One region of the Paenibacillus sp. JT22N1 genome, then DNA from elsewhere that is predicted to be linked to it. Evidence: predicted binding sites of a transcription regulator. Region 1 holds the regulator's gene; the other holds the start of a gene.

The links. Region 1 encodes LexA, which represses DNA repair genes until DNA is damaged. Its sites were predicted from a motif close to CGAACATATGTTCG; they were not measured.
Region 2: a site for LexA is predicted at 1,539-1,552, ahead of AC58UU_RS16850 (YolD-like family protein). Genes of this name have one in related genera too.

What each region holds. Positions count from the first base shown of each region.
Region 1 is NZ_JCAUAW010000014.1:213,196-216,619, reverse strand. It holds gene AC58UU_RS26115 (aminopeptidase) at 1-459, shown strand, start outside; gene lexA (transcriptional repressor LexA) at 1,085-1,702, opposite strand; gene AC58UU_RS26105 (LysM peptidoglycan-binding domain-containing protein) at 1,850-2,257, shown strand; gene AC58UU_RS26100 (DUF896 domain-containing protein) at 2,399-2,581, shown strand; gene AC58UU_RS26095 (HAD family hydrolase) at 2,625-3,416, shown strand.
Region 2 is NZ_JCAUAW010000008.1:57,205-60,628, reverse strand. It holds gene AC58UU_RS16855 (alpha/beta fold hydrolase) at 244-1,101, opposite strand; gene AC58UU_RS16850 (YolD-like family protein) at 1,291-1,518, opposite strand; gene AC58UU_RS16845 (DJ-1/PfpI family protein) at 1,716-2,276, shown strand; gene AC58UU_RS16840 (pentapeptide repeat-containing protein) at 2,387-2,830, opposite strand; gene rpmF (50S ribosomal protein L32) at 3,015-3,191, opposite strand.

The DNA.
Region 1 (3,424 bases):
CATGGGACTGTGTCGAGCACCAAGCCATTAAATGTAAACGGGGCGCTTGTGGATCGGTTTTCGTTCAAGTTCGAGGGCGGGAAAGTTGTGGATTTTCAGGCAGAAGTCGGCTATGAGCATCTAGCTAGGTTGCTAGATATGGATGAGGGCGCACGGTATTTGGGAGAAGTTGCTCTCGTACCTTTCGATTCGCCTATCTCTAATCTTGACCGCATTTTCTACAATACGGGCATCGATGAGAATGCATCCTGCCATCTGGCCTTAGGCAGCTGCTACCCGATCAATTTGCAGGATGGCGTATCTTTTTCAAGTGAAGAGCTGAAAGCTCGAGGTGGGAACACCAGTTTGATTCATGTGGATTTCATGATCGGGACGGCGGATCTTGAGATCGATGGTGTCCTTGGTGATGGTACCGTTGAACCTATTTTCCGACGTGGAAATTGGGCACTTGCATTTTAGTTGATAATTTAGGAAAGCTTAATTCCTAAGGTAAGGGTACTCCTGGGTTTTTCAATGGGATAGAGAGAAGATAGCAAATAGCAGTTAGTGCATAGCTGATGAAAGACGCCAAATGGAAAAAGTAAGGAAGAAGTGAGAAGAGAGAAGAGAGAAGAAAGAAGAAAGAAGAAAGAAGAAAGAAGATTAATGATAAAAGATAGTAGTTGGAAAATAGAAGTCTCTAGAGACCGCTAATTTGCCCAAAAGTGTGGAAATTATAAGAATAGAAGCCTTTAAAGACTTCTATTCCTTAAAGTTGAAGCAAATGGGGGCCAAATATTACCGAATAGAAGCCTCTAGAAGCTTCTAATTCCGCAAAATGCGATCTTAATGACGGAATAGCAGTCTCTAAAGACTCTTATCTGAATCCACAGTTCAGCCTTTTTGGCTTTTGATGAGATTAAAGCCCATGTCATTAGCTTATAAGATCCATACTTGGATCGGCTTTCCAATTACAGTTGAGTTTCTCCATTAGAGGCTTGCAAATAAGGCAGTAAGACTGCTTACATCCAAAAGAACCGAGGGACTAATGTCCTCTCGGTTCTTTCTCATTGGTATTGTATGTAGAATAAGGGCTGTAGGGCTATTACATATCCCGGAACAAACCAATGACACGGCCTAGTATCGTAACATGTTTCAAGAGGATAGGCTGCAAAGCAGAGTTCTCCGGTTGAAGACGAATATGATCCTTTTCCTTGTAAAAGCGTTTCACCGTTGCTTCATCATCTTCTGTCATTGCAACAACAATGTCTCCGTTATTAGCGGTTTGCTGCTGCTTTACGATGACATAATCGCCATTATGAATACCGGCTTCGATCATACTGTCACCCATGACGCTAAGCATGAACACATTATTATCTCCTACCATGCTGACAGGAAGAGGGAAGTAGTCTTCGATATTCTCTGTTGCTGTAATAGGAACACCTGCAGTTACTTTACCAACGAGAGGTACGCGAGCTACTGAAACCGCGAAATGCGTTTCAGCACCGTCAAGGCCTAGAATTTCAATAGCACGGGGTTTTGTAGGATCTCGACGAATCATACCTTTCTTCTCAAGACGCTCCAAATGACCGTGTACAGTAGAACTAGAAGCTAGTCCAACAGCCTCGCCGATTTCTCTAACGGAAGGCGGGTACCCCTTATCTTTCACTTCATTCTTAATGAATTCCAATATAGCTTGTTGACGCTGCGAAATCTTACTCAATAGTTATCACTCCAATACTGGGAATCATTACCCAAAGTATAACATAGAACCCGAGTTCGTACAAACATAAGTTCGAGAAAACGGTTGACTCAAACATGTGTTCGTGTTATTCTAATACCAGAACAAATGTTTGGGAGATGATTACTCATGTATATGGCTTATTCAAACACTAACACTACACACGCACCTCATAGATCTGCTAGCACATCCAAAGGGATGACATTTAATTCTAGTTATACAAAAGCGATTGTTCGCTTCATTCTATTAGCAGTTATTCTTGGTACTGTGTTTTCATTTGGTGCTATGGTTCAAGCCTATGCAGGGGATGGGGCTGCAAACGCAATAACCCCAGTTTCCGTGAAACCTATTAACATTACTCCGAAAGCTGTCGTACAAGATCAAGTCGTTATTCAACGTGGAGACACACTCTGGGATATTGCTTCCACTCATAAAAAAAGTAATGAGAACGTTCGTTCGTACATACATAAATTAAAGACAATCAATCATTTAACCACCAGCTCCCTGAAAGAAGGACAGGTTTTATTGCTTCCATAATTTCACTATGCTATTTTTAATAGACTCTAAATATGATGAGGCTTGGACATGTTCCTATGCCTCTTTTTGTTGTCTCTTGACATTCCTTAATAGGGATGGCAAAGTAGTACTCATATTGAATTTTTGACTGGGAGGATCATTATGAGTGACAACATGGAACAGAATATCGAACGTATTAATGAGCTTGCTCGTAAAGCGAAAACAGTTGGCTTAACAGATGCTGAAATCGATGAACGCAACGAACTCAGAAAGAAGTATATTGAAGCATTCCGTGGCAATCTTAAAGTTCAACTTGATTCCATCAAGTTTACGGACGAAGAGTAATCGCTGCTCACATAGATACAACATTCAAAAGGGGAAATGAATGATGACGTTGAAAGCCGTACTTTTTGATTTAGATGATACGCTTCTGTGGGATGATCGCAGTGTGGAGGAAGCTTTCGAAGCAACATGTGCTGTAGCTGCAAAGCAAGTAGCCGTGAATGCCGAGGAGTTGGAAGCTTCTGTTCGCAAAGAAGCGCGTTCTTTATATGAATCTTTTGAAACTTTTGAATTTACGAAAATGATTGGGATTAATCCCTTCGAAGGCTTATGGGCAAATTTCACACAAGGTGAGAATGAGAACTTTCGTAAGCTTGAGAAACTAGCGCCAGGCTATCGTACGGAATCTTGGACAAGAGGGCTTGCGGCGTTGGGGATAGAGGATCGTGAGCTCGGGTATAAGCTTGGAGAACTATTTCCAGCAGAACGCCGATGCCGTCCTTACGTTTATGAGGAAACGTTCCGAGTATTGGACGCTTTGAAAGGCAGCTATCAATTGTTGTTGTTAACGAATGGTTCACCCGATTTGCAAAAGGAAAAATTAGCAGGTGTCCCAAATATCGCACCATACTTTGATCATATTGTGATCTCCGGTGAATTTGGTGTAGGTAAGCCAGCGACATCTATTTTCAACCATGCACTGGGACTACTTGGGATAGAAGCTGGGGAAGGAATCATGATCGGAGATAAATTGACAACCGATATCCTTGGTTCTGGCAGTGTAGGAATGCGCAATATTTGGATTAATCATCATGGGCTTCAAAGTGGAGATGAGATCGTTCCTGTGTATGAGGTTTCCCGTCTTCAAGATATTTTGCCAATTATTGCGAACGGATAAATAAAGAA
Region 2 (3,424 bases), on a different contig from region 1:
AGCTCTCATTTTTCAAAAAAACTGATCGGCAATATAACACCTATCAGCTTTTTTATGATACTTATTCTTTTCGAATGACCAACAGTACACCAATAAAGATGAGATGTAGTTATTCTACCGTTAAGGGAGAATAACTGCAGGTACATCATTTTCAAATAATGGTGACCACATCATCAGCTTTCAGCTCACTTTCAAAACGTTTATTTGATTATACAATAATATGGTCGATTTAGGCACCAAAGTTCAACTTAGAAAATACCGCTTTACATGCTGTGCCACTTCGACCGGTGCGTATTTATTGTCCGGAGCGAGATGATCTAGATTTGGTAAAATCAACGTTTGTGTTCGTGAAATTGTTTCATCCAATACGCGAATCATTTGATGTACAGAATCTGGACTCTTCCCCCCAGAAATTAATAGGACATTCGCATCAATCATTTGGTAATTACTGAAAGTGGATGCCAAACGTTTCACTTCTCTGTGCTCAATTAAATTTTCTGGCAATAGTTTTTCCATCTGATCCCAATGATTCCCTCGTATCACCAAACGTAAAATAAGTTTTGCATACCATTTCGGTAACTTTTTTAAGGGCGAGTGAGCTGCACCCTTTACAAAGCTGGCAAATGCCCCCCTAAAATCTTTCCTATTCATATCATTTTCATATTCAGGCAGCCAATCCCATTCTGTTGGTGTCGACTTAATTGAAACGCCAGGTTCATAGACGGCCATTTTCTTAAAGGTATTTGTTCGCGCAGTTTCCAAAGCTACAAGCCCGCCGTAGCTATGTCCGAATACATAGGTTGCTCCCGTTGCTTCTTGTACGCTATTTACATCTTCACATTCCTTACTGATGGAATAGTCATTCCCTTGCGGTCCACTCCCTCCACGTCCACGTCGATCCATAACATGGACTCTAAAGGAATCCGACAATTCTCGGGCAAACTTGGTAAAATCATTCGAAGTACTAAGCGCCCCGTGGATTACAATGAGACTCGGACCCTTGCCTATACTTTGGTAGCCAATTGTGGTCCCGTCCTTCGAAACTACGGTTGAATGGGTAAACGAATCCAAAGAGTTCGAATTTATTTTTGTACTCACCATATTCCATTTCCCTCCCCTACAAGCAAGTCTCCAAGCAGAATACTACTAATGTTTTCATTATATAATGACGACACTGTCTTTCATTCAAGCCCGGGTATGAAATCACAATCAGTCTTGAGACTGAACCAAAGAAAAAAGACATGCTGAGCTCCCAGCATGCCTCCTTTTAACACTGTCCTTGCAAAAGTACTATTCCACCAATTCTACATTCAAAATATCGTCAAATGCTACCCAATCCGTACCATTTTCGTGGGATAACTTTACTCTTCTTATCTCTTGATCAATTTTGGTTATTAGACCTGTAATTTGCCCATCCCCAGCCTCATTATAAATCTTTACAATAATAAATTGCTGGCTAAGTAAAGCATTAGCCATTACGTTTGCTATCTTTTTATTCTCACGATTACTTATACTCATTAGTACTCAACTCCAATCCCAGAACATTTGTTCTAAGCCTATTATACTTTTAGTAGGATGAGTGGTAAAGAGTCTTTGGGATAAATAGCTTCATTCGTTCGATTCGACAAATCGTATCAAATTCCACCCGTTTACAACGAAACGAGGTTTATTCATAATTATAGGTGGGCTACCATCTATTTCCAAGGAGTGATTTCATGTCAAAGAGGATCTTAATTCTAACTGGTGATGCTGCAGAAGTTCTGGAAGTTTATTACCCATATTTTCGTGTATTAGAGGAAGGGTACGAGGCCGTAATTGCTTCACCGACGAAGAAAGTACTTCGTACAGTCGTTCACGATTTTGTCGACGATTGGGAGACCTACACAGAGAAGCCGGGGCATCTGCTGCCGTCACACATTGCTTTCGTTGATGTGGATCCTAGTCAATATGATGGTTTAATCATTCCTGGAGGCAGAGCCCCAGAATACATTCGTTCGAACGAGCATGTTCCACGTATCATTCGTCACTTCCTTGAAGCTGATAAACCAATCGGCGCTATTTGCCATGCTGCACTGGTATTCTCCGCTTTAAAAGACAATCGTTTTTTTGAAGGCCGCACCATGACTGCTTATAACGCTTGTCGTTTAGATGTGGAGCAGCTCGGAGCATTGTATACGACAGATCCACTTCATGTGGATGGGAAATTAGTCACTGGTCACGCTTGGCCGGATTTACCAGGCTTCATGCGCGAGTTTTTGAAACTGCTCTCCAAATAACTTACGTTGATATTATATTAATCCCCGATTTTTTGCAGTACCGCTGGGCCTCTAGAAGCAAGCGAATACCGAGGGCTGCCCCCTGCAGCCCTTTTGATACTAAATAACTACTAAACCTTCTCTATTAAATCTTTAATCAAAATCCCATCAATTCTTAACCCATCAATATTACAATTCTTGAGTTCCACGTTCGTAAGATTGCATGAGTCAAATACGGCTGTACTCAAATCACTGTTTTTAAACATAACTGGCTCGACATTTACCCAATTTCCCGTACCAGGCTCTCCAAGCAACTGGCTTTTTTCCGCTTTAGGACGAACAATATTCTCAAATATAGTTCCTCCCATCTGAATCATATTAATGGTTACACCCGAGAAATAAATATGTTCCCATTTAGAATTCACAAAATTCGTATGCGCAAATGAAGAGTCTCTCATATCAACATCATTAAAAGATGCCTCTTTGAAACAGACCCTGTGTATCTCTTCATTTCTTAAATCCTGTAATTCCAATCCATTATTTGAATCCAATACTTTCTTTTCTGTAAGTGGCATTGCAAACGTCCTTTCATAATGGATTATTTAAAAAAAGTTTGATTAAACTAAGATATACTTTTCGTTAAACATTTTAAATTTCCTTTTTATGTAAAAATGTTTTCTCCATTTTAATTATGCTTCCCGTCTTATAATACAAAAATGACACTCTAATTGTAGAGTGTCATTTAAGATGCAATTCATATTATTGAGCTTTTACGATCTCTCTACCCTTATATGAACCGCAGTTTTTGCAAACATGATGTGCCATTTTTAATTCTGCACATTGTTCACACTTCACCATTCCTGGCACAGCCAGTTTAAAGTGAGTACGGCGCTTATCGCGACGTGTTTTGGACGTTCTTCTTTGAGGAACAGCCATAGTCAAAACACCTCCTGTTATTTCATAAATCAACAAGAGATATCATAGCGTTCTCAATATACTTTGTCAATGTTATAGATTCTATGTAAAGAAATTTTTAATATAATTAATACTTAACACTGCGAACTTTAGAAAATACCAAAGTATCTCTCAATGAACCGCGCTAATAACAACGGTAACTTATTTCAGTCAAATAATGTGCAATAACTACCTGATATAATACCGGTTCAGGC